4 regions of the Enterobacter sichuanensis genome follow, and region 2 is predicted to be linked to each of the others. Evidence: predicted binding sites of a transcription regulator. Region 2 holds the regulator's gene; each other region holds the start of a gene.
What was found. The regulator CRP, encoded in region 2, controls carbon source genes, mostly activating them, when cyclic AMP is high. The targets are predictions, from matches to a motif close to ATGTGANNNNNNTCACAT.
Positions count from the first base shown of each region.

Region 1: a site for CRP is predicted at 2,925-2,942, ahead of hpt (hypoxanthine phosphoribosyltransferase). Genes of this name have one in related genera too.
Region 3: a site for CRP is predicted at 5,653-5,670, ahead of rbsD (D-ribose pyranase). Genes of this name have one in related genera too.
Region 4: a site for CRP is predicted at 3,804-3,821, ahead of cdd (cytidine deaminase). Genes of this name have one in related genera too.

Region 1 is NZ_CP027986.1:782,407-789,910, forward strand. It holds gene cueO (multicopper oxidase CueO) at 1-380, shown strand, start outside; gene C1N69_RS03695 (glucose/quinate/shikimate family membrane-bound PQQ-dependent dehydrogenase) at 472-2,862, opposite strand; gene hpt (hypoxanthine phosphoribosyltransferase) at 3,071-3,607, shown strand; gene can (carbonate dehydratase) at 3,656-4,318, opposite strand; gene C1N69_RS03710 (ABC transporter ATP-binding protein) at 4,426-5,352, shown strand; gene C1N69_RS03715 (ABC transporter permease) at 5,349-6,119, shown strand; gene C1N69_RS03720 (PTS sugar transporter subunit IIA) at 6,225-6,665, shown strand; gene C1N69_RS03725 (fimbrial protein) at 6,674-7,504, opposite strand, start outside.
Region 2 is NZ_CP027986.1:4,307,793-4,315,296, reverse strand. It holds gene pabA (aminodeoxychorismate synthase component 2) at 1-484, shown strand, start outside; gene argD (bifunctional acetylornithine/succinyldiaminopimelate transaminase) at 571-1,791, shown strand; gene C1N69_RS20980 (YccS/YhfK family putative transporter) at 1,788-3,875, opposite strand; gene crp (cAMP-activated global transcriptional regulator CRP) at 3,933-4,565, opposite strand; gene C1N69_RS20970 (OsmC family protein) at 4,877-5,281, shown strand; gene C1N69_RS20965 (phosphoribulokinase) at 5,348-6,217, opposite strand; gene C1N69_RS20960 (YheU family protein) at 6,248-6,466, opposite strand; gene C1N69_RS20955 (hydrolase) at 6,463-7,485, opposite strand.
Region 3 is NZ_CP027986.1:4,668,630-4,676,133, forward strand. It holds gene rbsR (ribose operon transcriptional repressor RbsR) at 1-710, opposite strand, end outside; gene rbsK (ribokinase) at 714-1,643, opposite strand; gene rbsB (ribose ABC transporter substrate-binding protein RbsB) at 1,750-2,640, opposite strand; gene rbsC (ribose ABC transporter permease) at 2,668-3,633, opposite strand; gene rbsA (ribose ABC transporter ATP-binding protein RbsA) at 3,638-5,143, opposite strand; gene rbsD (D-ribose pyranase) at 5,151-5,570, opposite strand; gene kup (low affinity potassium transporter Kup) at 5,796-7,504, opposite strand, start outside.
Region 4 is NZ_CP027986.1:3,152,184-3,159,687, forward strand. It holds gene mdtQ (multidrug resistance outer membrane protein MdtQ) at 16-1,434, opposite strand; gene dusC (tRNA dihydrouridine(16) synthase DusC) at 1,563-2,495, opposite strand; gene C1N69_RS15215 (CidA/LrgA family protein) at 2,663-3,058, shown strand; gene C1N69_RS15220 (CidB/LrgB family autolysis modulator) at 3,055-3,750, shown strand; gene cdd (cytidine deaminase) at 3,880-4,764, shown strand; gene sanA (outer membrane permeability protein SanA) at 4,892-5,611, shown strand; gene C1N69_RS15235 (glutamine synthetase family protein) at 5,732-7,120, shown strand; gene mglC (galactose/methyl galactoside ABC transporter permease MglC) at 7,170-7,504, opposite strand, start outside.

The sequences.
Region 1 (7,504 bases), 1.2 Mb from region 2:
GTATGGGGAACATGAACCACGGTGACCATGGCTTTGATTTCCACAACGCTAATATGATCAACGGCAAAGCGTTTGACATGAACACGCCAATGTTTGCTGCCGCAAAAGGGCAGTTTGAGCGCTGGATGATTTCAGGTGAAGGGGACATGATGCTGCATCCGTTCCATATCCACGGTACCCAGTTCCGCATTCTCTCTGAGAACGGCAAAGCGCCGGATGCGCATCGCGCGGGCTGGAAGGATACGGTGCGAGTGGAAGGCGGCGTCAGTGAGGTGCTGGTGAAGTTTGAGCACGATGCACCGAAAGAGTTTGCCTACATGGCGCACTGTCATCTGCTTGAGCATGAGGATACGGGGATGATGCTGGGGTTCACCGTATAAAGCGGTGCGGCCTGATGCCCTCATCCTGACCCTCTCCCACGGGGAGAGGGAACAAACACTAAAAACGGCAACTTTCGTTGCCGTTTTGCATTTATTTGGCATCGTCCGGCAACGCATACGCGACAATATAGTCGCCCATCTTCGTGCCAAACGAACCGTGACCTCCCGCGGAGATGACAACGTACTGCTTGCCATTCACTTCATAGGTCATCGGCGTCGCTTGTCCACCGGCTGGCAGACGGCCTTGCCACAGTTTCTCACCGTTGGTCATGTTGTACGCGCGCAGGTAGTTATCTGCGGTTGCCGCGATGAACAGCACGTTACCGGCGGTAGAGATTGGGCCACCCAGCATTGGCATACCCATATTGAACGGCACCGGAACCGGCATCGGGAACGGCATGCTGTCCTGCGGGGTACCAATACGTTTTTTCCACACGATCTCGTTGGTTTTCAGATCCAGACCGGAGATATAACCCCAGGCAGGCTGTTTACACGGCAGACCAAACGGAGACAGGAACGGATTCAGCGTCACGCCAAACGGCACGCCGTACTGCGGCTGAATACCGGCTTCGGTACCGCTGCCTTTCGCGTCTTTCGGCTGCTCCATCGGGTTACCAGGACCGCGCGGGATCAGCTTAGAGACAAACGGCAGCGCCATTGGGTTGGCAATTGCCACCTGACGGTTCGGGTCAACGGAGATCCCGCCCCATTCGAACATCCCCAGGTTACCCGGGAAGACCAGCGTGCCCTGCTCAGACGGCGGTGTGAAGATACCTTCATAGCGCAGCTGATGGAACATCACGCGGCACACCAGCTGGTCAAACATGGTGGCACCCCACATGTCTGCTCCGCTGAGGTCTTTCTTCGGACGGAAGCTCAGGTCAGAGAACGGCTGCGTCCTGGTGACGTAGTCGCCTTTTGCTGCACCCTGCGGAACCGGTTTTTCCGGCGCAGGGACGACCAGCTCGCCGTTACGACGGTCCAGCACGAAGATGTTACCGGTTTTCGCCGGAGCATAAATTACCGGCACGGTTTTACCGTTAACGGTAATGTCCGCCAGCGTCGGCTGGGACGGCATGTCCATGTCCCACAGGTCGTGGTGAACAGTCTGATAGCTCCAGGCCAGTTTACCGGTGGTCGCGTTCAGCGCCACGATGGAGCTGGCATAACGCTCCTGCTCCGGTGTGCGATTTCCGCCCCAGATATCCGGCGTGGTCACACCCATAGGCAGGTAGACCAGATCCAGCTTCGCGTCATACGCGGCCGGTGCCCAGGAGTTCGGCGAGTTAAAGGTAAAGGTGTGTTCATCCGACGGGATCGCGTTTGGATCTTTCGCGCCCGGATCGAAGGCCCACAGCAGTTTACCGGTGTTCACGTCGAAACCACGAATAACGCCAGAGGTTTCGCGGGTGGAGAAGTTATCCGTAACCGAACCCGCAATCACGATGGTTTTATCGGTGATGATGGGCGGTGAAGTCGGTTCATACAGACCCGGCGTGGTGTCCGGCATGTTGGTCTGCAGATTGAGGATACCTTTGTTGGCAAAAGTTTCGCACAGCTTGCCCGTTTCGGCGTTAATCGCGAACAGGCGACCATCGTTCACCGGCAGCATAATGCGGCGAGGACAGTCGGCAATAACCTCTGGGCTCGCATTATCCGCACGCGCTTCGTGGTAAGAAACGCCACGGCAGGTGACGTGCTGGAAGGATGGGTTAGAGTTCAGCTGCGGATCGAAGTGCCATTTCTCTTTACCGGTGGCCGCGTCGAGCGCGAACAGACGCTGGTGCGCCGTACACAGATAAAGCATGTTGCCCACTTTAATCGGCGTGACTTCGTTGGTCAGTTCACCCGGATCGTTCGGCATCTTCAGATCGCCGGTACGGAATACCCAGGCTTCTTTCAGGTTTTTAACGTTGTCAGCGTTGATCTGCTTCAGCGGGGAGTAACGCTGGCCTTCCTGATTACGCCCGTAGGCTGGCCAGTCACCGTCAGCGACCTGCGAGATCGCCGCCGCAGGCGTGGATTCTGCATTCAGCGTCCCGTTGATCTCCTGCGGGTCGTTAAAGCCGGCCCAGGTCAGAATGCCGCCGCTGATTAACAGGGCTACCACCAGCGCCGCAACGGCACCACTGGACGGCACAATCAGGCGACGCCAGACGAACGGCAGGATCAGCCAGATACCGAAGAACACCAGAATGTCGCTGCGCGGCGTCAGTGCCCAGAAGTCGAAGCCGACTTCCCAGACGCCCCAGATCATGGTTGCGAGGAGTAATGCGGCGTAAAGCCACAGTGCGGATTGTTTTTTACGCCAGAGCAGGACGGTTACGCCAAGCATAACCAGGCCCGCAATCGGGTAGTACCAGGAGCCGCCGATCGCGACCAGCCAGACGCCACCGATTAACAGGTACAGGCCGCAGAAGGCGGCGAATAGCGCTGTTAGTGTCACCAGTAGACGCGGCTGTTTAGAGTTTGTTTCAGCCATAGAAAGTGTACTCGTCAGTTTTTGTTAATAATTTGCTAGCATCTAATTATAGGTATTAACAAGTGTGATCGGAATCACAATATTTGCTTTTTATAACTCATGCGCCAGCCGTAGCCATTTACTGGTATAATGGTTGGCTTGCGTATCGATGTCGGAATACCCTGTATTCGCATTGAGAGATTTTCATCAAAATCATGTGGTTAGTAATATGAAACATACTGTTGAAGTGATGATCCCGGAAGCCGAGATCAAAGCGCGTATCGCCGAACTGGGTCGTCAAATCACCGAACATTACAAGGACAGCGGCAGCGAAATGGTGCTGGTCGGTCTGTTGCGTGGCTCTTTCATGTTCATGGCAGACCTGTGCCGTGAAGTGCAGGTGCCGCACGAAGTCGATTTTATGACCGCCTCCAGCTACGGCAGCGGCATGTCCACAACCCGTGATGTGAAAATCCTGAAAGATCTGGATGAAGATATTCGTGGCAAAGATGTGTTGATCGTCGAAGACATCATCGACTCCGGCAATACGCTCTCAAAAGTGCGCGAGATCCTTGGCCTGCGTGAGCCAAAATCGCTGGCTATCTGCACCCTGCTGGATAAACCAGACCGCCGTGAAGTGCAGGTGCCGGTCGAGTTTGTGGGTTTCTCTATCCCGGATGAGTTCGTTGTCGGTTACGGCATCGACTATGCGCAGCGTTATCGTCATCTGCCGTATGTTGGGAAAGTGGTATTGCTGGACGAGTAATTGCGGCCCCGGCCCTCTCCCTGTGGGAGAGGGAGAAAACCCCCGGCTTTATTTATGGTTCACATGCTTAAGCTTGAGGTTGGCAATTCCTGAACGGTAACGCTGCTCCAGCGTTTCCCGGTTGGTGGCGGTGACTTCCAGGTTACGTAGCAGACCATCGTGAATGCCGTACGCCCAGCCGTGGATAGAGACCTTCTGCCCGCGCTTCCATGCTGATTGCATGATCGTCGAGTGGCCCAGGTTATACACCTGCTCCATCACGTTGAGTTCGCAAAGGGTATCCATACGACGTTCCTGCGGCATTTCGCCCAGCAGTGAGCTATGTTTGAACCAGATATCACGGATGTGAAGCAGCCAGTTATCAATGAGCCCCAGTTCCGGGTTTTCGACCGCCGCCTGCACGCCGCCGCAGCCGTAGTGGCCGCAAATGATGATGTGCTCAACTTCCAGAACATCAACGGCATACTGCACAACAGAAAGACAGTTGAGATCGGTATGAATCACCAGGTTGGCGACGTTGCGGTGAACAAACAGTTCGCCGGGCTCAAGACCTGTCAGGCGCTCTGCCGGCACCCGGCTGTCGGAACATCCAATCCAGAGAAAGCGTGGGTTCTGCGCTTGCGCGAGCTTTCCAAAAAATCCGGGGTCTTCCTCCACCAGCATTTTTGACCATAGTGCATTGTTGCTGATGAGTGTATCTATGTTGTTCATGGAGGTTAGCGACCTGTAACCGAGTAATTGCGTTGCGCTACTATAGGGTAACCCGACTTTTAATGAAACCACACAACGTGTGTCAGAACCTAAGGTAAGTTTATTTCATGGCGATTGCACTGGAGCTTGAGCAGCTAAAAAAAACCTATCCGGGCGGCGTTCAGGCGCTACGCGGGATAGATCTGAAAGTAGAGGCGGGGGATTTCTACGCGCTTCTGGGGCCGAACGGGGCGGGGAAATCGACCACCATTGGTATCATTAGCTCGCTGGTGAATAAAACGTCCGGCAGGGTGAGCGTCTTTGGCTACGATCTGCAAAAAGATGTGGTGAACGCCAAGCGCCAGCTCGGGCTGGTCCCGCAGGAGTTCAACTTCAACCCGTTTGAGACGGTGCAGCAAATCGTCGTCAACCAGGCGGGTTATTACGGCGTTGAGCGAAAAGAGGCGTTGGCACGCAGTGAAAAATACCTCAAACAGCTCGATCTGTGGGAAAAGCGTAACGAACGTGCGCGTATGCTGTCCGGCGGGATGAAGCGCCGCCTGATGATTGCCCGTGCGCTGATGCACGAGCCAAAACTGCTTATTCTCGATGAACCGACTGCGGGCGTGGATATCGAACTGCGTCGTTCCATGTGGGGCTTTCTGAAAGACCTCAACGACAAAGGCACCACCATTATTTTGACCACCCACTATCTTGAAGAGGCGGAAATGCTGTGCCGCAACATCGGCATCATTCAGCACGGCGAGCTGGTGGAAAATACCTCGATGAAGAATCTGCTCTCCAAGCTCAAATCAGAGACCTTCATTCTCGATCTGGCGGCAAAAAGCCCGCTACCGAAGCTTGAAGGGTACCAGTATCGTCTGGTGGATACCTCGACGCTGGAAGTGGAAGTCTTGCGCGAGCAGGGAATTAACAGCGTGTTCTCGCAACTGAGCGCGCAGGGCATTCAGGTTTTAAGTATGCGTAACAAAGCGAACCGACTGGAAGAGCTGTTTGTCTCTCTGGTGCAGGATAAACAAGGAGACAAGGCATGACGCATCTTTACTGGGTCGCGCTGAAAAGTATCTGGGCGAAAGAGATTAACCGCTTTATGCGCATCTGGGTGCAAACCCTGGTGCCGCCGGTGATCACCATGACCCTCTATTTCATCATCTTCGGTAACCTGATTGGTTCCCGTATTGGTGAAATGCACGGCTTTACCTATATGCAGTTTATCGTGCCGGGCCTGATCATGATGGCGGTGATCACCAACGCCTATGCTAACGTGGCGTCATCGTTCTTTAGCGCCAAGTTCCAGCGCAATATTGAGGAACTGCTGGTGGCACCGGTGCCAACGCATGTGATCATTGCGGGTTACGTCGGTGGCGGCGTGGCGCGCGGTTTGTGTGTCGGGATCCTGGTGACGGCCATTTCGCTGTTCTTCGTGCCGTTCCAGGTGCACTCCTGGCTGTTTGTGGCCCTGACGCTGCTGCTGACGGCGATCCTCTTCTCGCTGGCCGGTCTGCTGAACGCGGTGTTTGCCAAAACGTTTGACGATATCAGCCTGATACCGACCTTTGTGCTGACGCCGCTGACCTATCTGGGCGGGGTGTTCTATTCCCTGACGCTGCTGCCGCCATTCTGGCAGGCGCTGTCGCACCTGAACCCGATTGTCTACATGATCAGCGGTTTCCGCTTTGGCTTCCTCGGGATCACCGATGTGCCGCTGTTTACCACGGTGGCGGTGCTGGTGGTGTTCATCATCGCCTTCTACCTGCTGTGCTGGTATCTGATCCAGCGCGGGCGCGGTCTGCGCAGCTAATCTTCTGCCCGGCGACATTCTGTTTGCCGGGCGCTTTTCTTTGACAGTTATCACCGAAAGCTAACCTTCACTCCGCTAAACTACTTGCCTGCTAAGGAGAGAGTTATGCTGGGATGGGTTATCACCTGCCTCGATGAACACGCGCAGGATATGCTGGACAAGCTTGAAGCCAGGTTTGGTCCGCTGGTGCAATGTCGGGCCGTCAATTACTGGCGCGGTTTGAGCACCAACATGCTCAGCCGAATGATGTGCGATGCCCTGCATGAAACGGACACCGGTGACGGCGTTATTTTTCTTACCGATAAATCAGGTGCGGCGCCATATCGCGCAGCGGCCCTGTTGAGCCACAAACACGACTGCTGTGAGGTCATCTCGGGAATTAATCTCGCCTTACTCGAGTTGATGTATCCCCGGCGAGAGTCATTGAGCAGCGCAGAATTTCGTGATGCCATCGTGGCGCAGGGCGAACCCGGCGTGACCAGTTTATGGCATCAGCAGCAAAAAAATCCGCCCTTTGTCCTGTTTCACGAACGCGACAACCACTGAACTTTTTGCTATTCATAATCCATCAAAAAGGTGGCTGCTGCATTAAAATCGCCCGCTTTAATCGCCCCGCCATCGGATAACAGTTGGGCTGAAAAGTGAAGATTCTCCAGTGATGACCAGTCACTGCTGCGATCAATATCGGTACTGGTTTCACTGTTTGGGATCATCACGCTGGCAGTATCCGTGTTAATGATCCTGACGGCGACCCCTGCCGCGCTCCCGCTACTCAGTCCTAACATGCTTTGATCCGGAGAAACAAAGGCCGATGTCATCTTCACCCTGAGCTTGGGGGTATAACAGCTTGCAAGCGAGATTGAGAAGGGAATAACCGGCGTGTTGTTGTTTTTAATATCATCTATCCAGTAATCACCCAGCGCAACGTTATTACCCGAGACGGTATCACCCTGCGCGACACCAAATGAGCAACTGCTTGCCGGGACCGTAAATTTCAGCGTGCTGGTTGTGGCACTGAAGATAATTTTAGGCTGACTGCTTGTTCCAATTTGGAAATAGGCAATCGTACCGGCGAGTGAGTTTCCGGTATTGATACCTTTCTGCGGTTTAAATTGTGGCGTGATCCAGAGCGTAAATTTGAGCTTCCATTGGCTGTCGGCATCGGCATAGGGAGCCCCACTGCTTTGTGATGGCACCGTATTATCCGTGCCATTTCCTCCCTTCAGATAGAGATCAATCGTTGGATGCGATGAACCGCAACCATCTGATACGTAACACATTAACTCGACAGTGTAGTCAATGCCCGGCACCGTGGTTTTAAGCAGAGCGTTGCCCTCTGGCGTGGTGTATTGCGTATCGAGCAAATTCCCTGCGGCATTCGTAAA
Region 2 (7,504 bases):
TGTTCGCCGCAATGACGAGATTGGCCTTGCCGATATTGAGACGCTGGCTCCGCGAAAAATCGTCATCTCACCCGGCCCCTGCACACCGTCGGAATCGGGCATTTCGCTGGACGTTATCCGGCAGTATGCCGGCAAGCTGCCCATTCTGGGCGTCTGCCTGGGTCATCAGGCGATTGCCCAGGCGTTTGGGGCCACCATCGTCCGTGCGGCGAAAGTGATGCACGGCAAAACCTCGCCGGTCACGCACACGGGTACCGGGGTATTTACGGGGCTCAATAATCCATTGACCGTGACGCGCTATCATTCGCTGGTGATTGACCCGCCGACGCTGCCTGACTGCTTTGAGGTGACCGCCTGGAGCGATACGCAGGAGATCATGGGGATTCGTCACCGCGAATGGGATCTCGAAGGCGTGCAGTTCCATCCGGAAAGCATCCTCAGCGAACAGGGGCACGCGCTGCTGGCAAATTTCCTCAATCGCTGAATATCTGTTGCCTTGTTGTGATTTTTTATGCATATTTTGTGATTATATTTTCACAATTGATGTGACATAAAATGGATGGGCATGACATGGCAACTGAACAACCAGCAATTACCCGCGCGACATTCGATGAAGTGATTCTGCCGATTTATGCACCGGCTGAGTTTATCCCGGTAAAGGGAAAAGGCAGCCGAGTCTGGGATCAACAGGGTAAAGAGTACGTGGATTTCGCGGGCGGGATTGCGGTAACGGCGCTGGGTCATTGCCATCCTGCGCTGGTCGAGGCGCTGAAAACCCAGGGCGAAACCCTGTGGCACACCAGCAACGTCTTCACCAACGAACCGGCGCTGCGTCTTGGCCGCAAGATCATTGATGCCACGTTTGCCGAGCGCGTGCTGTTTATGAACTCCGGTACCGAAGCCAACGAAACCGCCTTCAAGCTGGCGCGCTACTATGCCACCACGCGCCACAGCCCATACAAAACCAAAATCATCGCTTTCCACAACGCCTTCCATGGGCGCTCCTTCTTTACCGTCTCCGTTGGTGGTCAGCCGAAGTATTCCGACGGTTTTGGTCCGAAACCGGCTGACATTGTCCACGTGCCGTTTAACGATCTGCATGCGGTAAAAGCGGTGATTGACGATCACACCTGCGCGGTGGTGGTGGAGCCGATTCAGGGCGAAGGTGGCGTGACGGCCGCCACGCCGGAATTCCTGAAAGGGCTGCGCGCGCTTTGCGACGAGCACCAGGCGCTGCTGGTATTTGATGAAGTGCAGTGCGGGATGGGGCGTACCGGCTCCCTGTTTGCCTATATGCACTACGGCGTGACGCCGGATATTCTGACCAGCGCCAAAGCGCTCGGCGGCGGTTTCCCGGTGAGTGCGGTCCTGACCACCCAGGAGATTGCCTCCGCGTTCCATGTGGGGTCGCACGGCTCCACTTACGGCGGTAATCCGCTGGCGAGCGCTGTGGCGGGCGCGGCGTTTGATATTATCAACACGCCTGAGGTTCTCAATGGCGTGGGCGCGAAGCGCGAACTGTTCGTAAAACATCTGCAAAAGATTGATGACCAGTACGACGTGTTCAGCGAGATCCGCGGGATGGGGCTGCTGATCGGTGCCGAGCTGAAACCGCAGTACAAAGGCCGCGCACGCGATTTCCTGCACGCCGCCGCCCACGAAGGGGTGATGGTGCTCAATGCCGGGCCGGACGTGATGCGTTTTGCGCCGTCGCTGGTGGTGGAAGAGAAAGACATTGAAGACGGTTTAACCCGCTTTGCCGCGGCAGTCGCGAAGATCGTAAAAGGTTAATACGCCGTCCGCTTCAGGCGACGGGTTAACCAAATCCCGTGATGCGGACGCTGACGCCATGCCACCGATGAAATGGTGTGCAGGGTGTTCAGATGTCCCAGAATGCGCTGTAAATGCTGCTCAAGGGTACTCATTGGCCCGTGGGTGAGCGTTTCCGGCGCTTCCAGAATATTTGAATCCCCCGACTCACCCGGCGCGTCATACTCCAGACGCTGCTGACAGCGCTGCAGAGCAATCTCACACGACTGCAGGTAACGTTGCGCCAGGTCTGGCGTCAGCATGGTATGTTCACGCGCGAGCGTGGTCATGGCGTTGATATGTTCGACGATAAACTGGCTGTGCGTCACCCAGAGCTTCATGTCCGCAAGATAGTGCGAGTTAAAGCCGGGCTCCTGCATCGCCTGGTTGAGCGAGTTGAACAGGGCGTTGTGCGCCTGGTTGACCTTCATCCGCTGATAAGCCAGCGGGGAGGGCTGAGGATCATCGCTCAGAATCAGGCGGATAGCCTCCTGGTCAGCCTCCAGCGCGTCGTGGGCGTTCTGCCTGAGCAGCCCGCTCTGCCACTGCGGCCACAGCCAGACCATACCACCAAAGGCAATCAGACAGCCGATGAGGGTATCAATCAGCCTGGCGACAATAAACTGTTCGCCATTGAGCGTGAGCAACTGCAGGGTATACACCGCCGTCACCGTAAAACCCACCATCGCCCAGCCGTAGTTTTTACGAATAATCAGGTAGCTCACCAGCGTAATCACCAACATTCCTGCCAGGGTATAGCCTTCCGGCACGTGGAAGTGCAGCGTCACGCCCGCAATAATCAGCCCCGCCATCGTTCCGCCGGCCCGGTGCAGAATCCGCACCCGCGTGGCGCCGTAGCCATTCTGGGTGACAAACAGCACGGTCATTAAGATCCAGTAGGGTTTCGGCAGATGCAGCGCCATGCCCATCAGGCTGGCGACACTGAGCATGACGCTAATCCGTGCGGCATTGCGCAGGGCGGACGATTTAAGCGACAGATAACTTCTGAGCGCGGGCAACAGCGGAAGCCGTTTTTGTTTGTCCGCCATCAGATCGCGGGAATAAAGCGGGCGCTGGGTACGCAGCACGCGGGCGATGCGGCTGAAGTGCCAGGCGGCAAACTGACCGACCGGGTTATCCGGATGCTGACGGGCGATTTTCTCCAGCGCGCCGAGCTGTTTGTCCATGTTAAAGCGCGTGGGGTAGCGGTGATAGAGAATATCGTCGGCCAGGATCCGCAGGCGCGCGGAGACGGTCTGTGCGTTCCAGCGGATCACCGCTTCAGCGTGGCTGCGCTCTACCAGTTTTTGCACCTCTTGCGGGTGGTGAAGACTTACGGAGATATGTTCCTGCAGATCCAGCCCCACCTGGAAAGTGCGCAGCAGCCGTTTATATTCGTGATTCTGGTTGGCGGCGAGCATATGCAGTTGCTGGTAGCACTGGCTTATCAGATCCACCATCTTTTGCTGACGGGTCAGCAGCGGGGGCAGCGATCTTTCCGGATCGGTATGCTGGGTGAGCAGGGTGTATTTGGCTTCACAATACTCCGCCAGCTGCACATAGAGCAGGCTCAGGGATTCACGCAGCGGTTGTTCGCGCCACAGCCAGAACCAGAACCAGTTAAACAGCCCGTACCATAATGTCCCCAGCGCGTAGATCAGCAGCGGCTCCCACACCGGCATATTTCCGGCGAGGCTCAGCGTGAAAATGGCCGCAATCAGCGAGGCGGGAAGTAGACGGGCGTGCAGCGAGCTGATTTCGGCGGTGACACCCAGGGTCATCGCCAGCACGGTCAGGATCAGCGGCAGCGGAATATCGCGCGCCAGCAGAAGCTGCACGGCGAGACTACAGCCGGCAAACAGTGAACCGCCAATGATGAGTCGTTTGAAAAAGCGCTTATGCGGCGTGTCCAGACCGGCAATGTTGCAGCAGGCGGGCACCAGAGAAAAGAGCAGACCTTGCTGAAGATGTCCGAGGAGCAGGCCTACGGCCACAGGAAGACACAACACCAGCGTTTGTCGCAGTGCGTAGTTAACTTCCGGGTGATAGATCAGCCTGCGCCACATGGGGAGTAGAGACAAAAACGGCGTGACACCTTGCGGTGACACGCCGTTTGAGCGGAATTAACGCGTTCCGTAAACCACGATGGTTTTACCGTGGGCGGAGATCAGGTTTTGATCTTCCAGCATTTTCAGGATACGACCTACGGTTTCACGGGAGCAACCGACGATCTGACCAATTTCCTGACGGGTAATTTTAATTTGCATGCCGTCCGGGTGGGTCATGGCGTCTGGCTGTTTCGCCAGGTTCAGCAGCGTCTGTGCAATACGGCCCGTCACGTCCAGGAAGGCGAGGTTGCCCACTTTCTCAGAGGTGACCTGCAGACGGCGCGCCATCTGGGAAGAAAGACGCATCAGGATGTCAGGGTTAACCTGAATCAGCTGACGGAATTTCTTGTAAGAAATTTCAGCCACTTCACATGCTGTCTTTGCACGAACCCAGGCGCTACGTTCCTGGCCCTCTTCAAACAGGCCCAGTTCACCGATGAAATCGCCCTGGTTCAGATAAGAAAGGATCATCTCTTTCCCTTCTTCATCTTTGATCAGCACTGCCACCGAGCCTTTAACGATGTAATACAACGTTTCCGCTTTTTCACCCTGGTGAATCAGCGTGCTCTTCGATGGGTACTTATGAATGTGGCAATGAGACAAGAACCATTCGAGAGTCGGGTCTGTTTGCGGTTTGCCAAGCACCATGCGCTGTTATCCTCTGTTATAAGCTGTCACCAGAGTCATCAGATGCATCCGGACTCTGGGGTTGCAATCGAATTCTTACCCATACCCTGGGAAGTCGGCTACCGTAACGTTTCGCAGCCAGTAAAGTTTGATGTCCTCTGCATACACGTGTAACGTCAATGTATTACTGTAGCATCCTGAGTGTTTTAGCATAGCTTTCGCCGCGTGTCTCCTGGTGTCTCGCTTCAGCATGATGCAGGTCGCCTTCCATTGCGAGAAATGTAACGCACGCGTAATCTGTCACCAAAAATGCAACGTTGGAGTTTAAGAATATGCAAGCGCGCGTGAAATGGGTTGAAGGTTTAACGTTCCTGGGCGAGTCCGCTTCCGGACACCAGATTTTGATGGATGGCAACTCCGGCGATAAAGCGCCAAGCCCAATGGAGATGGTGCTGATGGCGGCAGGGGGATGCAGCGCCATTGACGTGGTGTCGATTCTGCAGAAAGGCCGTCATGACGTGACAGATTGCGAGGTTAAACTGACCTCAGAACGTCGTGAAGAGGCGCCACGCCTGTTCACCCATATTAATCTGCACTTTGTTGTGACCGGCAAAGCGTTGAAAGACACGGCGGTATCACGCGCGGTGGACCTGTCGGCGGAGAAGTACTGCTCTGTGGCGTTAATGCTGGAGAAGGCGGTAAAAATCACCCATTCGTATGAAGTGATTGAGGCGTGATTGATTGGGCATCGTGCGTGTTGATGCCCTCACCCTAACCCTCTCCCACAGGGAGAGGGAATATGATTATGCGATCTGCTTCCCTTCCATCAGTCGCTGTACCAGCGGCGTCATGATGAGCTCCATTGCCAGTCCCATTTTTCCGCCCGGCACCACTAATGTATTCATGTGAGAAATGAACGAGCCCTGCAGCATCGCCAGCAGCCACGGATAATCAATGCCTTCGAGATTGCGGAAATGGATCACCACAAAGCTCTCATCCAGCGACGGGATACTTTTGGCGGCGAACGGGTTGGAGGTGTCCACCGTCGGCACGCGCTGGAAGTTGATATGGGTGCGGGAAAACTGCGGCGTCAGGTAGTTGATGTAATCTTCCATGGAACGCACCACCGAGTCCATCACTGCCTCGCGTGAGTGGCCGCGCTCGCTCATGTCACGCGTCAGTTTCTGGATCCACTCCAGGTTGACGATTGGGACCACGCCGACCAGCAGATCCACGTGGCGCGCCACGTCGTGCTGCGGCGTAACCACGCCGCCGTGTAATCCTTCGTAGAACAGAACGTCGGTAGGTTCCGGCAGCGGCTGCCAGGGAGTAAAGGTGCCCGGCACCTGATTCCAGGGAACGGCTTCATCATAGGTATGCAGATACTTGCGGGACTGCCCTTTGCCGCTCTGTCCGTACTCAATAAAGGTTTGCTCCAGCAGGCCGAAGTCATTGGCCTCCGGGCCGAAGTAACTGATGTGTTTACCCAGATCGCGCGCTTTACGGATGGCCATATCCATCTCCGGACGCGTGTAGCGGTGAAAGCTGTCGCCTTCGACCTCCGCCGCACGGAGATTCAGCTGGGCGAAAATCTTGCGAAAGGCGAGGCTGGTGGTGGTGGTTCCCGCACCACTCGACCCCGTAACGGCAATAATCGGATGTCTGGCAGACATAACAACTCCCTGACTGAAAAGGGTGGAAGATCAGCCGTGAAACGCGTTGCGGGGCATGATATTGACCGTCTCATGCAGTTCTGACCACACCAGCACCACGTCGCCGCTTTTCAGCTGGCGCTTTACATCGTTGACCTTTTGCTCAAGCGAGCGTTCATGTTCACCATAATCGGTGCCTTCGCGCAATACAAAGCTTTCAATCAGATTATCGAGCGTTTCGGGAGCCAGATCCTGCCAGGGAATAATCATTTTGCACCGTCCAGATAAGGGGTTAGCCAGTCAGGGATACGCGTCTCAAGCCACATTTTCGGGCGGCGCAGCGTGCCACCGATAAACCCGACGTGGCCGCCATGCTCGGTCAACTGATAGTGAACGTTGTCGGGCAGAAACTCCTGTGCGGGGATCGAGTGGTGATCCATAAAGGGGTCATCTTTGGCATGAATGATCAGCGTCGGTTGCGTGATCTTGCTGAGCAGCGGCATGGCGCTGCACTGACGATAGTAATCAATCGCATCGGCGAAGCCGTGAATTTTGGCGGTGATCAGATCGTCGAACTCGCGAATTCGGCGCACCTTTTTCAGCTGGCGCAGGCTGACCGGCAGCGTATCCGGGTAAGCCTTCAGCTTACGCGCCGCGTTGGCTTTCAGCAGGTTGAGCAGATAGCGCTGATAGACGCGGGAAAAGCCTTTATCCATATGGTAGCTGCACTGCTCCAGCATAAACGGGGCGGAGACAATGACCGCCGCATTCAGCGGTACGCTTTCGCCCTCTTTGGCCAGCAGACAGGCCAGCATATTGCCGCCCAGCGAGTAGCCCACGGCGGCGGTTGGCACGTTGCCAAAATTATCCCGCAGCCAGTGCAAAAACCACGTACCGTCTTCGGTTTCACCCGAGTGATAAATGCGTTTCTGACGATTGGGTTCGCCGCTACAGCCGCGAAAATGCATCACCACGCCGAGCCAGCCGCGCGCTTTTGCCGCCTCAATTAACCCATGCGCATAAGGGCTGTGCAGACTGCCTTCCAGACCGTGAAAGACCACCAGGCGCGGCTTATGGCGGGCCTGCTCAGGTGCTTCGCTCCAGGCGAGATCCAGAAAGTCACCGTCCGGCAGGTCAAGCCGTTGCCAGTGCGGGGTGAACTGAACCTTGCGGCGGATCAGTCGCGGCAGCATGGTCTGCAAATGGCGATTGGCCACGCCGCGCATAGGCACGAACTCAGTGCTGTCTTCGGCCGCAATGTCGAAGTCTGATGGAATGATTTGGGTCATAAGCGCGATGCTGATTCTT
Region 3 (7,504 bases), 360 kb from region 2:
TGCGCTTGCGCCAGCAATGTCTGCATCGCCTCGAAGCCGCCATGAAATTCAAAATCACCGGTAATACGGTAGCCTTCAGGAACAGAAAGCCCCGCCCGCGCCATTGCGGCAAGATACCCCTCCAGACGCAAACGCGCGGGGGTTTTGTCCAGTGGACCAGTAATGCAGGCAATGCGGGTATGGCCTTTATCGATCAGATACTGGGTGGCCATGTCGCCCCCCAGCAGAGAGTTATCCTGAATCAGATCGCTGGTGCCGTCGAACGGCGCCCAGTCCATCATCACCGTAGGGATAGAAGGGTAGCGCTGAATGATCTCTTTCGAGGGCTGATGCGTTTCGGTACAGAGCAGCAGTAACCCGTCGACGCGTTTTTGCATTAGCGTTTCCAGATTACGGTTCATGCGCTGCTCGTCCCCTTCGGTATTACACAGCACCAGACTGTAGCCACGCTCGAAGCAGCTGCGCTCTACGCCGCGAACCAGTTCAGAATAAAAGGGGTTGGTACTGGCGGTGATCAGCATACCGATGGTACGCGTCTGGTTCAGCTTGAGGCTGCGCGCCAGCGCCGACGGCGCATAGTTTAGCTCTTTAATGGCAGCGTCGACTTTCTCCCGAATCGCCTCGCTGACGAAGCGATCGTTATTAATCACGTGAGAGACTGTCGACGTAGAAACGCCCGCCAGGCGGGCGACATCTTTCATTGTGGCCAAGCGTTACCCCTGCTGACTTAAGAATTCATCGATCTCTTTACGCCACGGAACGGAAGGCTGGGCACCTTTGCGCGTAACGGCGATAGCCGCGGCAGCATGTGCGAAGCGGATCGCATCATCCAGGTTTTTGCCTTCCAGCAGCGCGGTCACCAGTGCACCATTGAAGGTGTCTCCCGCCGCGATGGTATCAATCGCTTTCACCTTAAAGCCCGGCACGCGACGGCCTTCGCCGTTTACGCTTGCCCACACCCCACGGCTGCCGAGGGTGATAATCACGGTACCAATGCCTTTGTCGTGCAGCGCCTGCGCGGCACGCGCTGCGTCGTCATCATTTTCAACACGAATGCCCGTCAGTTTTTCGGCTTCAGTTTCGTTGGGTGTGATGATGTCCACCAGCGCCAGCAATTCGTCTGATAATACACGGGCAGGCGCAGGATTAAGTACGACAGTGGTATGATTTTCATGCGCTATTTTAGCGGCCGCCAGGACGCTTTCGACCGGCGATTCCAGCTGCATCAGTAACGCTTCAGCATTTGCGACACGCTCACGTTGCGCCTCAACACGCTCAGTGGTTAATGCAGCGTTAGCACCAGCATGAATACCGATGACATTCTCACCTTCTGCGTTGACGAAAATCAGCGCCACACCGGTAGATTCCCCAGCAACTACGCTCACTGGCGCGATATCGATGTTATCGCCTGCCAGCTGCTTGCGGACACGCTCGCCGGTATCGTCATCACCCGTGCAGGCGATAAACGCGATATTCGCCCCACTGCGCCCCGCAGCAACGGCCTGGTTTGCACCTTTACCGCCAAATGCCACCTGATACTGGTTACCGGTGACGGTTTCGCCCGGCGTCGGGAATGATTCAAGGTTAAGAATGTGATCGGCATTGATACTGCCAAGGACGACGAGGTTGCCTGCGGTTTTCATGGTTGGGTTGTCCATCTGAGAGCGCCACCGGAGTTACCCGGTGGCGTATGCCACACTTTTCTTTATTGGTGTCCCTCAGGCAGCCAGCGACTGCCTGAATCGCCTTTTACTGCTTAATAACCAGTTTCAGGTCAACAGGGTATTTGGCCTGAACTTTTTCGCCCTTCAGCACTTTGTCAGCAGTCTGCACGCCAGTCGCGCCAATCTGCTCAGGCAGCTGAGCGATGGTTGCAGCCAGTTTGCCATCATTTACCGCTTTTTCACCATCCGGCGTGCCGTCAAATCCGACAACCATCACATCAGATTTACCGGCAGTCTGCAGGGCACGCAGCGCGCCCAGCGCCATTTCGTCGTTCTGTGCGAACACAGCCTGCACGTCAGGGTGGGCGGTCAGCAGGTTCTGCATGACGTTCAGACCTTTAGTACGGTCGAAGTCAGCTGGCTGGCTGGCCAGTACGTTGAATTTATGCGCTGCCACCGCCTGCTGGAAGCCTTCGCCGCGCTCGCGGGCGGCAGACGTACCGGCAATCCCCTGCAGTTCGATCACTTTCGCGCCTTCACCGGCTTTCTTCGCGATGTAGTCACCGGCGATTTTACCGCCCAGCACGTTGTCAGACGCGATATGGCTCACCACGTCACCTTTGGTTGCCTGACGGTCCAGGGTGATCACCGGGATTTTCGCCTGGTTTGCCATCTTAACGGCGTTACCGACGGCGTCAGAATCGGTTGGGTTGATCAGCAGGATTTTGGTGCCGCGAACGGTTAAGTCCTGAACGTTAGCCAGCTCTTTCGCCGGGTTGTTCTGGGAATCCAGCACCACCAGGTTGTAACCCAGTTTATCTGCTTCTTTCTGCGCACCATCCTTGAGGGAGACAAAGAACGGGTTGTTCAGCGTGGAGATAACCAGCGCGATGGTGTCTTTCGCCATGGCGTTAGCACTTACGGTTGCGCTCAGCGCGACAGCAGAAACCAGGGTAGCCAGTTTTTTCATGTTCATATCTAAGATGTCCTGTAGTGTCGTCAGTTACTGTTTTTTGTTGTCTACCAGTACCGCCAGCAAAATCACCACTGCCTTAACGATCATCTGGTAATAGGAGGAAACACCTAACAAATTCAAACCATTATTCAGGAAACCAAGAATCAGTGCGCCGATCAATGTCCCAACAATGCGACCTTTACCGCCCGCAAGACTCGTACCGCCCAGCACCACTGCCGCAATGGCATCCAGCTCATAACCCGTCCCCGCCGTTGGCTGCGCGGAGGAGAGGCGCGCCACTTCGATGATACCCGCCAGAGAAGCCAGCAGACCACACAGGGAGTAAACGATAACTTTGACTTTATTCACGCTAATCCCGGACAGACGCGTTGCCGCCTCGTTACCGCCCAGGGCATAGATATAACGACCCAGACGAGTGTGATGCAGCATGTACCACGCCGCCAGGAAGACGATAGCCATGATCCAGACCGGAGTAGGGATACCCAGCGGACGACCAATACCGAACCAGCCAAACAGATCGGCATTATCAGTAAAACCGGTATTCACCGGACTGCCGTTGGTATAAACCATGGTCACACCGCGCAGCAGCAGCATCATCACCAGCGTCGCGATGAACGCCTGGACGCGGCCTTTCGCCACAATCACGCCGGTCACGGCACCAATTGCCGCCCCTGCCGCCAGCGCTGCCGCCACGGCCACCAGCGCATTGACTTCAATTCCGACAAGGGAAGCGGCGATCGCACCGGTGAGCGCCAGCAAGGAACCGACGGACAGATCGATCCCTGAGGTCAAAATCACCAGCGTCATCCCGACCGCCATAATGGCGTTCACGGAGGTCTGCTGCAGAATGTTGAACAGGTTATTAACGGTGAAAAAGTTCGGGCTCATGGTCGACACAATCGCGATCAGCACCAGCAGGGCAATCAGCGATTTTTGTTCCATCAGCCATGCCTTTGTGAAATAACGGCGACCAGAGACAGCCTGGGTAGTCATCTTCTTACTCCTGATTCACGCGATTAAGCTTGCCCACAGCGGCAGCCATCAGAACTTCCTGGGTGGCCTGCTCGCGAGTGAATTCACCGCCGAGATGCCCTTCATGCATGACGATAATGCGATCGCTCATGCCTAATACTTCTGGCATCTCGGAAGAGACCAGAATGATGCTCAGCCCGTCGGCCTTGAACTGGTTAATCAGCTGATAGATCTCTTTCTTCGCCCCCACGTCTACGCCGCGGGTCGGCTCGTCAAGGATCAACACTTTCGGGCGCGTCATCAGACCGCGCGCAATCGCCACTTTCTGCTGGTTCCCGCCGGACAACAGGCCGATGGCCTGCTCCATCGACGGTGTTTTGACGTTAAAGAGACGGATAAAATCGCTGACCGCCTGCTGTTCGTCTTTGTGTTTCAGCGTACCGCCGCTATGGCTGAAATAGCGCAGCGCAGTAAGCGACATGTTCTCTTTCACCGACATACCGAGCACTAAGCCGTCGCGCTTGCGGTCTTCGGAGATATAGACGATGCCGTTCGCGAGACCATCCTGAGGCGAACGGGTCACCACTTCACGACCGTCGAGGGTGACATACCCGCTGGTGCGCGGCAGCGCGCCGTAAAGCACTTTCATCAGCTCGGTACGGCCGGCGCCCATCAGGCCCGCCACGCCCAGGATCTCGCCCTGGCGCAGGGTAAAGGTCACGTCGTTCACACCCGGACCGCAGAGATTGTCCACCTTCAGGCGGATCTCGCCCGGCGCTTTATCCAGGTGCGGGTATTGATCTTCAAGTTTGCGTCCCACCATCATTTCGATGAGCGTATCTTCGGTCAGCGTGGCCACTTCGCGCTCGGCAATAAACTGCCCGTCGCGAAAAACGGTAACGTCATCGCAGATCTCGAAGATCTCTTTCATGCGGTGAGAAATATAGACAATCCCGCGGCCCTGCGATTTCAGCTCGCGGATGACGCGGAACAGGGATTCGGTTTCGGTATCCGTCAGGGCGTCGGTCGGCTCATCCATAATGATGACCTTCGACTCAAAGCTCAGCACCTTCGCGATTTCCACCATCTGCTGATCGCCGATAGAGAGATCGCCGACCAGACGGTCGCTCTTAAAGCGCAGGTTCAGCTTCGCCAGCAATTTGTCCGCTTCGGCATACATGGTTTTCCAGTCGATTTTGCCAAACCGGTTCACAAATTCACGGCCAAGGAAGATGTTCTCCGCAATGGTAAGCTGCGGGATCAGGTTCAGTTCCTGGTGAATGATACCGATACCGGCTTCCTGTGAGGATTTCGGGCCGTTGAAGGTGGTCTCTTTACCCAGCCAGATGAGTGAACCGGCATCGCGTTGATAGATACCGGTCAGCACTTTCATCATGGTGGATTTGCCAGCGCCGTTCTCACCCACCAGCGCCATCACGCGCCCGGGGTAGACGTTCAGCGCCGCACCGGAGAGGGCTTTTACGCCCGGGAACGATTTATCGATCCCTTTGAGTTGCAGTAATGCGTCCATGATGGCCTCAGAAGGTGACACCAGCACAGAGAATAATATTCGCATACGGGGAACACTCCCCGCTGCGAATCACCGCCTGACTGTCTGCGGTTTGTTGTTTAAATTGTTCGTGCGTTGTGTAACGAATTTCTATGGTGTTTCCCTGGTGTTGTTGCAGCTGCTCAAGGTGACTGAGCAACGTTTCGTGGAGTTGCGGATTATGTTGTTTGATTTCCGCGGCGAGAATGGCTGCCTCAACCTGCATCTCCGCGGTCACAACATCCAGTACCTGCATAAACGAGGGCACGCCCTGGGTTAATGCCATATCAATACGGGTTGTGCTGCGCGGAACCGGTAAGCCTGCATCGCAAACCACCAGCGTATCGGTATGCCCAAGACGGGAAATAACCGACGAGATTTCTGAGTTGAGAACCGTGCCTTTCTTCATTTTCTTGCTCCACTAGCGAAACGTTTCGCTGATATCAGTTTAGTCTTAAGAGTGTTCAGAAAACCACCGTGACGTAACAGATTTGTGATCAACGTCGAAACGTTTCGCTAAGTGAAATGGAGGGGGGGTAAATGCAAAACGGTAACCGTCAGGTTACCGTTTTTTATGTTTGCGCCCTCTCCCGTGGGAGAGGGTCGGGGTGAGGGCATCAGGCCGCACGAAGACTTAAATCTCGACCTGCGTTCCCAGCTCAATCACGCGGTTAGGCGGGATCTCGAACTGGTCAGGCGCACGCAGGGCGTTACGCTGCAGGATAAGGTACAGCTTGCCGCGCAGGCGCAGATACCACGGGCGTTTGCCGATGATCAGCGACTCGTGCGACATAAAGAATGACGTCTCCATCATCCGGCAACTCAGCCCTTCCAGACCACAGCGGTGGAATACCTCTTCCACGTTTGGCGTTTCACGCCAGCCGTAGCTCGCCACCACGCGCCAGAAGGTCGGTGACAACTGCTCGATCTGCACCCGGCGAACGTTATGTACATACGGCGCATCTTCGGTGCGCAGTGTCAGCAGAATGACGCGTTCATGCAAGACCTTGTTGTGCTTGAGGTTATGCATCAACGCAAACGGGATCACGTTCAGGGCTCGAGACATGTATACCGCGGTACCTGGTACGCGGACCGGCGGTGATTTTTCCAGTGAAGCAATCATCGCCTCAAGAGAATTGCCGTGCTCATGCATACGGCGCAGCAGACGGAAACGCTCGCTCTTCCATGTGGTCATAACGATGAACATCACCAGACCCAGCGTCAGCGGCAGCCAGCCACCGGAAACAATCTTGTCGAGGTTTGCCGAGAACAGCGGCACATCGATACAGAGGAAGCCCACCAGAATCATTGCCACAAGAAATTTATTCCAGTGCCAGTTTCGGTACGCCACCGTGGTGGAGAGCAGGGACGTCAGCACCATGGTTCCCGTTACGGCGATACCGTACGCCGCCGCCAGGTTGCTGGAGTGCTCGAAGCTGACGATCACAATCACTACCGCGAAATAGAGCAGCCAGTTAACGAACGGGATGTAGATCTGACCCGACTCCATCTCTGAGGTATGGATAATGCGCATCGGTGAGAGGTACCCCAGACGCACAGCCTGGCGCGTCAGCGAGAACACCCCGGAAATCACCGCCTGAGAGGCAATGACTGTCGCCAGCGTCGCCAGGATTAGCATCGGTACCAGCGCCCAGTCTGGCGCCAGCAGGAAGAACGGGTTCTTAATCGCTTCCGGGTTTTTGAGCAACAGCGCCCCCTGACCGAAATAATTCAGCACCAGCGACGGTAGCACCACGATAAACCATGCCACACGAATAGGCAGTTTCCCAAAGTGCCCCATGTCGGCATACAGCGCTTCAACGCCAGTGATGGAGAGCACAACCGCCCCCAGCGCAACGAAGGAGACCACTTTGTACTCGAGGAAGAAATGCACCGCCCAGTAGGGGTTCAGCGCATGCAACACTTCCGGGTTAGCGATAATGCTGCGTAAACCAAGCGCTGCCAGGATCAGGAACCAGGCCAGCATAATCGGTGCGAACAGTTTCCCTACCAGCCCGGTACCGTGTTTCTGGATCACAAACAGCAGCGTCAGAACGATGATTGCCAGCGGAACCACCCACGTATCGAGCTGCGGCGCGATAATCTCCAGCCCCTCTATTGCCGAGAGCACCGAAATAGCCGGCGTTATCACCACTTCCCCGTAGAAGAAGCTGCCGCCAATCAAACCGATAATAACCAGCACAGAGGTCATTCTGGCCGAGGTGTTGCGCCCGGCCAGCGACATCAACGTCAGGATCCCACCTTCACCTGCGTTATCCGCCCGCATCACGAAGGAGAGATATTTAACAGAAACCACCAGGATCAGCAGCCAGAAGATGAGGG
Region 4 (7,504 bases), 1.2 Mb from region 2:
AGATAATGGCCTTTTTTAGCCATGATGATAGCCACCGCCCAGGGCTGAGGTCAGCTGCAGCGTGGCGTCAACGTACTGACCTTTCAGCATTAATCCGGCGAGATGCTCTTTAAGCGCCGGGATTCTGGCTTCACTGACCCGGGAGCCGGCAATCATTCCCGCGCTAAAACGCGCCTGCGCCAGCGCTACCACCCGTGCCGCATCTTTTTCCACCTGTTGCTGATGACGGTTTTTCGCGGTCAGCGTTTCGACGTCACTGGCCGTGCGCGCCACCTGATTAACCGCCTCCACCACCGCTTTGTTGTAGTTCGCCACCGAGAGATTGTTCTGCGCCTGCGCGATATCCAGGCTGGCGTTCAGCCTGCCGCTGTCGAAAATAGGCAGCGTCAGCCCGGCGGTCACGCCCATCTGCTGCGCGGAAGCGCGGAACAGATCGCTGAGGTGGAGGGCATCCTGCTGTAAGAAGGCCATCAGGTTCACGTCAGGATAAAATGCCGCTCTGGCGGCCTCCACCTCACTCATGGAGGCTTCGATGTACCAGTGCGCCTCCTGCAGATCCGGACGGCGTGCCAGCAGTTCGTATCCCAGCGTCGAGGGTAACGAGGCCTCCACCGTTGGCAAGGCGTGCCGCGTAAGTGTCAAGGTGGATGAATCGGTTAGCGCGACCAGACGCGCCTCTATGGCTTTCATCTTCCCGCTCACCTCAGCCATCTGCTCTTCGGTTTTGCTGGCGTTGATATCCGTTTCGACGCCCTCTACGGAGGAGGTAATCCCATGCAGATACAGCTCGCGGTCAGCCCCGATGATATTGTCCTGTTCGCGTTTAATCTGCCCGAGAACATCCGCCGCAGCGGCCTGGGTTTGCCACTCCCAGTAAAGCCGCGCCACGCTACTGGCCAGCAGCTGACGGGTTTGTTCAAGCTCCGCTTTTTGCGCATTGACTTTGCCTATTCGGGCCTCCACCTGCGCGCGGTTTTTTCCCCACAGGTCGAGATCCCAGCCGGCGGTCAGACCAAAGGTGCCATTGGTGTACCACGGCCCGGTGGTGCCTGCCGCCGGGTCGGTAATGGCGAAGGGCCCCATCAGCCCTTCGGCGGACATTTTCTGACGTTCGGCATCCGCTGAAAAATCCATCTGCGGACCGTCGGCAGCCAGCGTGGCTTTTGCCTGGGCTTCGGCAAGCGTAATACGCTGGCGGGCAATCTGCATATCCGGCGCATCGTTCAAGGCTTTTGCAATAAGACGGGTAAGCTGGGGATCGTTATACGCCTTCCACCACTCATTTTTCGGCCAGTCCTGATGATGCAAAATCGTATTAACCGACGCCGTTACTGTCCGGGCCTGGAGAGGGGAAACCGTGGCATGTTCCGGCGCACAGGCAACCAGTACAAACGCGAGGGGAGCACTCAGAGATAAAATAAAAGAACGTTTCATTACGCCATAGACTCAAAAAAGAAAGGCGCAAATTACGCTTGATGTTATTTGTTTTTTTAGTAATGCGTGGCAATGCGTAAATTGTTATACATTTACATAAACAGAAAATTATTCACCAAATGAATTAATTACTTCGACTGAATAACCCGGGCAATATCAGCAGAAGTCTGTAATGTCCGGATCTCCTGAAATAACCCCAGCGCTTCATCATATTCTTTGCGTAAATAACTCAGCCACTGTTTAATTCGCGCCACGTGATACAAACCGGTGTCGCCCTGCTTTTCCAGACGGCTGTATTTTTGCAGCAGCGTGACGACATCTGCCCACGGCATACGCGGCTCGTTATATTTTACCACCCGGCTGAGGTTGGGCACATTCAGCGCCCCGCGGCCGATCATCACCGCATCGCAGCCGGTGGCGTTCAGACAGGCCTGCGCGCTCTCGTAGTCCCAGATTTCGCCGTTGGCGATCACCGGAATGGAGAGACGTTTGCGGATCTCACCAATCGCCTGCCAGTTAATGCGCTCGGCTTTATAGCCATCCTCTTTGGTGCGGCCATGCACCACCAGCTCGGTAGCCCCGGCCTGCTGCACCGCATCGGCGATTTCAAATTGCCGGGCATCGCTGTCCCACCCCAGGCGCACCTTAACCGTCACCGGCAAATGCGAAGGCACGGCCTCACGCATTGCTTTCGCGCCGCGATAAATCAGCTCCGGATCTTTCAGCAACGTCGCTCCGCCGCCGCTGCCGTTCACCAGCTTCGACGGGCAGCCGCAGTTGAGATCCACGCCGTAAGAGCCCAGTTCAACCGCACGGGCGGCGTTTTCCGCCAGCCATTCCGGATACTGACCGAGCAGTTGAATACGCACCAGCGTGCCGGAAGAGGTCCGGCTGTTGTTGTGCAGCTCGGGGCACAGGCGGAAGAAGGATTTTACCGGCAACAACATATCGACCACGCGCAGAAACTCCGTCACGCAGAGATCGTAATCGTTCACCTCGGTCAGAAGCTCGCGCACGAGGGAGTCGAGCACGCCTTCCATTGGGGCCAGTAAGACACGCATAGCAGTACCTGTAAAAAAAGACGCGCTATAGTATCTGCTCTCCGGGTATGTGGAAAGCACGACGTTCCATTCAGGAATGTCTGGTATGCTCAAATTTCATGATGTGATCCGTGGCACATTTTCAGGTTTAATTGTATGATGAATGCGTTTCAGCAAGGACTATCACCATGAGTAAATCATTGAACATTATCTGGCAATATCTGCGCGCATTCGTCCTGATTTACGCCTGTCTGTATGCCGGGATTTTCATCGCGTCGCTGCTGCCCATTACTATTCCCGGCAGCATTATCGGTATGCTGATCCTCTTTGTTTTGCTGGCGTTGCAAATTTTGCCCGCAAAGTGGGTCAACCCCGGCTGCTTTGTCCTTATTCGCTATATGGCGCTGCTTTTCGTGCCTATCGGCGTCGGGGTCATGCAGTATTTTGATTTGCTCAAAGCCCAGTTCGGCCCGATTGTGGTCTCCTGCGCGGTCAGTACGCTGGTGGTTTTCCTGGTGGTGAGCTGGAGTTCGCATCTGGTGCATGGTGAACGCAACGTGATCGGGGAGAAAACAAAAAAATGATAGCCAATATCTGGTGGTCGCTGCCGTTAACCCTGGTGGTGTTCTTCGCCGCACGTAAACTTGCCGCACGTTTCAAAATGCCCTTGCTGAACCCGCTGCTGGTGGCGATGGTGGTGATTATCCCGTTCCTGCTGCTCACCGGCATTCCTTACGAACGCTATTTTGCTGGCAGCAAAATCCTCAACGACCTGCTGCAGCCCGCCGTTGTCGCGCTGGCGTTTCCTTTATATGAACAGCTGCACCAGATCCGCGCTCGCTGGAAATCCATCATCACCATCTGTTTTGTCGGCAGCCTGGTGGCGATGATTACAGGGACATCGGTGGCGCTGTTGATGGGGGCTTCCCCGCAGATTGCGGCGTCTATCCTGCCGAAATCGGTGACCACGCCTATCGCGATGGCGGTCGGCGGCAGCCTCGGCGGTATTCCGGCCATCAGCGCAATGTGCGTGATTTTCGTTGGCATTCTTGGCGCGGTATTTGGTCATACCCTGCTGAACGCCATGCGTATCCATACGAAGGCTGCCCGGGGATTGTCGATGGGTACCGCCTCGCATGCGCTGGGCACCGCCCGCTGCGCGGAGCTGGATTATCAGGAAGGGGCGTTTAGCTCCCTGGCGCTGGTGATCTGCGGGATTATCACCTCCCTGCTGGCCCCGTTCATTTTCCCGCTGATTCTGGCGGTGATGGGCTAAAATTTGCGATGCGTCGCGCAAATTTCATTTTGATTTCATAAGTTGCATACATAATGAGAAGTGGATCACATATAAAGCCCTGACGGCTCCGTAAACTACCGATCCATTAACCTTTATGAGGCAAACGCCATGCACCCACGTTTTCAAGCTGCTTTCGCCCAGCTTGCAGAGAATTTGCAGTCAGCCCTGGCTCCCGTTCTGGCAGATGCACACTTCCCCGCCCTGTTGACGGCGGAGCAGGTCACGATGCTGAAACAGGCAACGGGACTGGACGAAGACGCGCTGGCTTTCGCACTGCTGCCCCTGGCCGCCGCCTGCGCGCGGGCCGATCTTTCCCACTTCAACGTCGGCGCCATTGCACGCGGGGTCAGCGGTACCTGGTACTTCGGTGGTAATATGGAGTTTCTGGGCGCAACCATGCAGCAAACTGTTCACGCCGAGCAGAGCGCCATCAGCCACGCCTGGCTGCGCGGTGAAAAAGCACTGAGCGCCATTACCGTGAACTACACCCCTTGCGGTCACTGCCGTCAGTTCATGAACGAGCTGAACAGCGGTCTGCAGCTGCGCATCAACCTGCCGGGCCGCGCGCCGCACACGCTGGCGGATTACCTGCCAGACGCGTTTGGCCCGAAAGATCTGGAGATCAAAACGCTGCTGATGGACGAGCAGGACCACGGTTTCGCCCTGTCCGGCGATGACCTGTCCCAGGCGGCCATTCGCGCTGCCAACAAGAGCCATACCCCGTACAGCAAGTCCCCGAGCGGGGTGGCGCTACAGTGCCGCGATGGGCGCATCTTTAGCGGCAGCTATGCGGAGAACGCGGCGTTTAACCCAACGCTACCGCCACTGCAGGGTGCCCTCAACCTGCTGAGCCTGAACGGCTATGACTATCCTGACATTCAGCGCGCCATTCTGGCAGAGAGAGCCGATGCGCCGCTGATCCAGTGGGACGCCACCGCCGCGACGCTCAAGGCGCTGGGCTGTACGATGATTGACCGCGTACTGCTTGCCTGATTCCTTCCGGCGGGCAGAAATGCCCGCCAGTTTGCTGAAAAACCCCTCAGTTGAGTCGCTGTTTCTTGCGCTAACCAGGCGGGTAAAGTAGCCTGAGTTAAATTCATCTTCGGTACGAGCCATCTGCATGTTAAAGCGCGTGTTTTACAGCCTGTCTGTCCTGGTCGGCATACTGCTGTTGATCGTGCTTGGTCTCGACCGCTGGATGAGCTGGAAAACCGCCCCTTACATCTTTGATGACCTGCAGGACCTGCCTTACCGTCAGGTGGGCGTGGTGCTCGGCACCGCCAAGTATTACCGCACCGGCGTCATCAACCAGTATTACCGTTACCGCATTCAGGGCGCGCTGAACGCCTACAACAGCGGCAAAGTGAACTACCTGCTGTTAAGCGGGGATAACGCCCTGCAAAGCTATAACGAACCGGTGACGATGCGTAAGGATTTGATTGCCGCGGGGGTGGACCCTGCTGATATCGTCCTCGACTACGCCGGGTTCCGCACCCTCGACTCCATCGTGCGCACGCGCAAAGTCTTCGACACCAACGACTTCATCATCATCACCCAGCGCTTCCACTGCGAGCGCGCGCTGTTTATCGCCCTGCATATGGGTATTCAGGCGCAGTGCTACGCGGTGCCATCGCCAAAAGATATGCTCAGCGTGCGCGTTCGCGAATTTGGTGCCCGCTTTGGCGCCCTGGCAGACCTCTATATTTTCAAACGCGAACCGCGCTTCTTAGGCCCGCTGGTGCCGATTCCGGCGATGCATGAAGTGCCTGAAGACGCTCAGGGTTACCCGGCGGTGACGCCAGAGCAACTGCTTGATATGCAGAAAAAAGAGAAAAAATAGCCCGCCTTTATACTTTCTTTACGACGGGCGTGACGCTTTTTATCCCGCCTTTACGCCGGCTCTTTTACGCTGAGTTCACTGCCGCTACGGCTTCATTGAAGAATGACTATGAACTCGATAATGAATGCGTTTTTCCTGAAAAGTCTCCGCCCGTATTTTAACTTTCCCGGTTTATCACTCCCCGGCGCACTGAATTCCGGTCTCTGGCTTGATGAAAAAATTGATGCCCTGCAGCACAACATTGCCGTGGAAGTGGCCGATTACCTGGAACGCTACCCGCAGACGAAGCACGTTGACGTTTATCTGAATGATATCAACGGCACGATGCGCGGCAAACGCCTCTCGGTAGAGAGCATGCTGACGCTGGAAAACGGCTGTTATTTTCCGCTCTCCGTCTATTCGATGGACCAGAAAGGACAAATCGCCGCTTCGCTGCCTGATGAACCCGACCGCCTTTGCGTCCCCGTCGCCGGCTCCCTGCGTCCCTGTCCACACGATCCACAGCACAACGCGCAGATCCTGCTGACGATGAAAGACAGCGACGAGAAACCCTGCCCGCTTGAGCCGCGTGTGATCCTGCAGACTATACTTTCCCGCTTCCACCAGCACGGGCTCTTCCCGGTTATTGCCCCGGAAATCGAGTTCTACCTGACGGAACAGGGGCGACAGGATTCGCAAAATCCGGGCTGCTTTCATATGGATACCCCGAGCGCGCACGCGGCGCTGTTTGACGAACTGGAACAGCTGGCACACCTTCAGCGCATTCCGCTCACCGGGATCGTGGCGGAAGCCGAGCCCGGTCAGTACGAATTAAACCTGAAGCATAGCCATCACGTTGTTGAGGTCTGTGATAACGTGCTGGCGCTGCGCCGCCTGGCCCGATACGCGGCGGAAAAACACGGCCTGCAGGCCAACTTTATGGCCAAGCCTTTCAGCCAGCTCTCGGGCAGCGGTTTTCACGTCCACTTCAGCCTCAATGACAGCCGCGGCAACAACCTCTTTGCCTCACCGGTGAATGCGCTTAACAGCATGATGCGTTTATGTATCGCGGGCCAGCTGGCGCTGATGCCCGCCTCCGTCGCCATTCTTGCGCCGGGCGTCAACGCGTTTCGTCGTTTGCGTAAAAACCTGACGGAGCCCCTCTTTCACTCCTGGGGTTATAACACCCGTACCGCCGCCCTGCGGATCCCCTGCTCGGATGACAGCAACCGTCGCATTGAGTACCGTCTGGCCGGAGCTGATGCCAATCCCTATCTGGTGGTTGCAACCCTCCTGACCGGCATGCTGTACGGGCTGGAAAATATCGACGAGGAGGCGTTGGCTGAACCGCAGCAGGACCAACCCGACCTGCCGCTGTTTCAGCAGGAAGCGATTGAGACCTTCGCCCGCTGTCAGTATCTCACCGACAGCCTGGGTGAGGCCTTTTCTGAACAGTGGGTTGCCTGCAAGCTCTCAGAACTCGACTGGTTTGAGCGCATTGTGACCCGGGAGGAGTCAAATCTGGCGTAGGGCATAAAAAAGCCCGCTCGTTGAGCGGGCCGGAGGAGACGGATGAGGCTTACTTCTTACGCGCGTATTTCAGTGAATCCAGCGCGACCGCGAAGATGATGATGGCGCCCTTGATGATGTACTGCCAGTACGGGTTTACGCCGATATAGGTCAGACCGTAGTTGATGACGGTGAAGATGATCACACCGGTCACCACGCCGAGTACGGTACCCACACCACCGCTGAAGGAGACGCCGCCCACCACGCAGGCTGCGATCGCATCCAGCTCATACATGAAGCCAAGGTTGTTGGTTGCAGAGCCGATACGGCCCGCTTCCAGCATCCCGCCGAAGGCGTAGAACACCCCGGACAGGGCATAGATGATGAGCAGGTTCAGGGCAACGT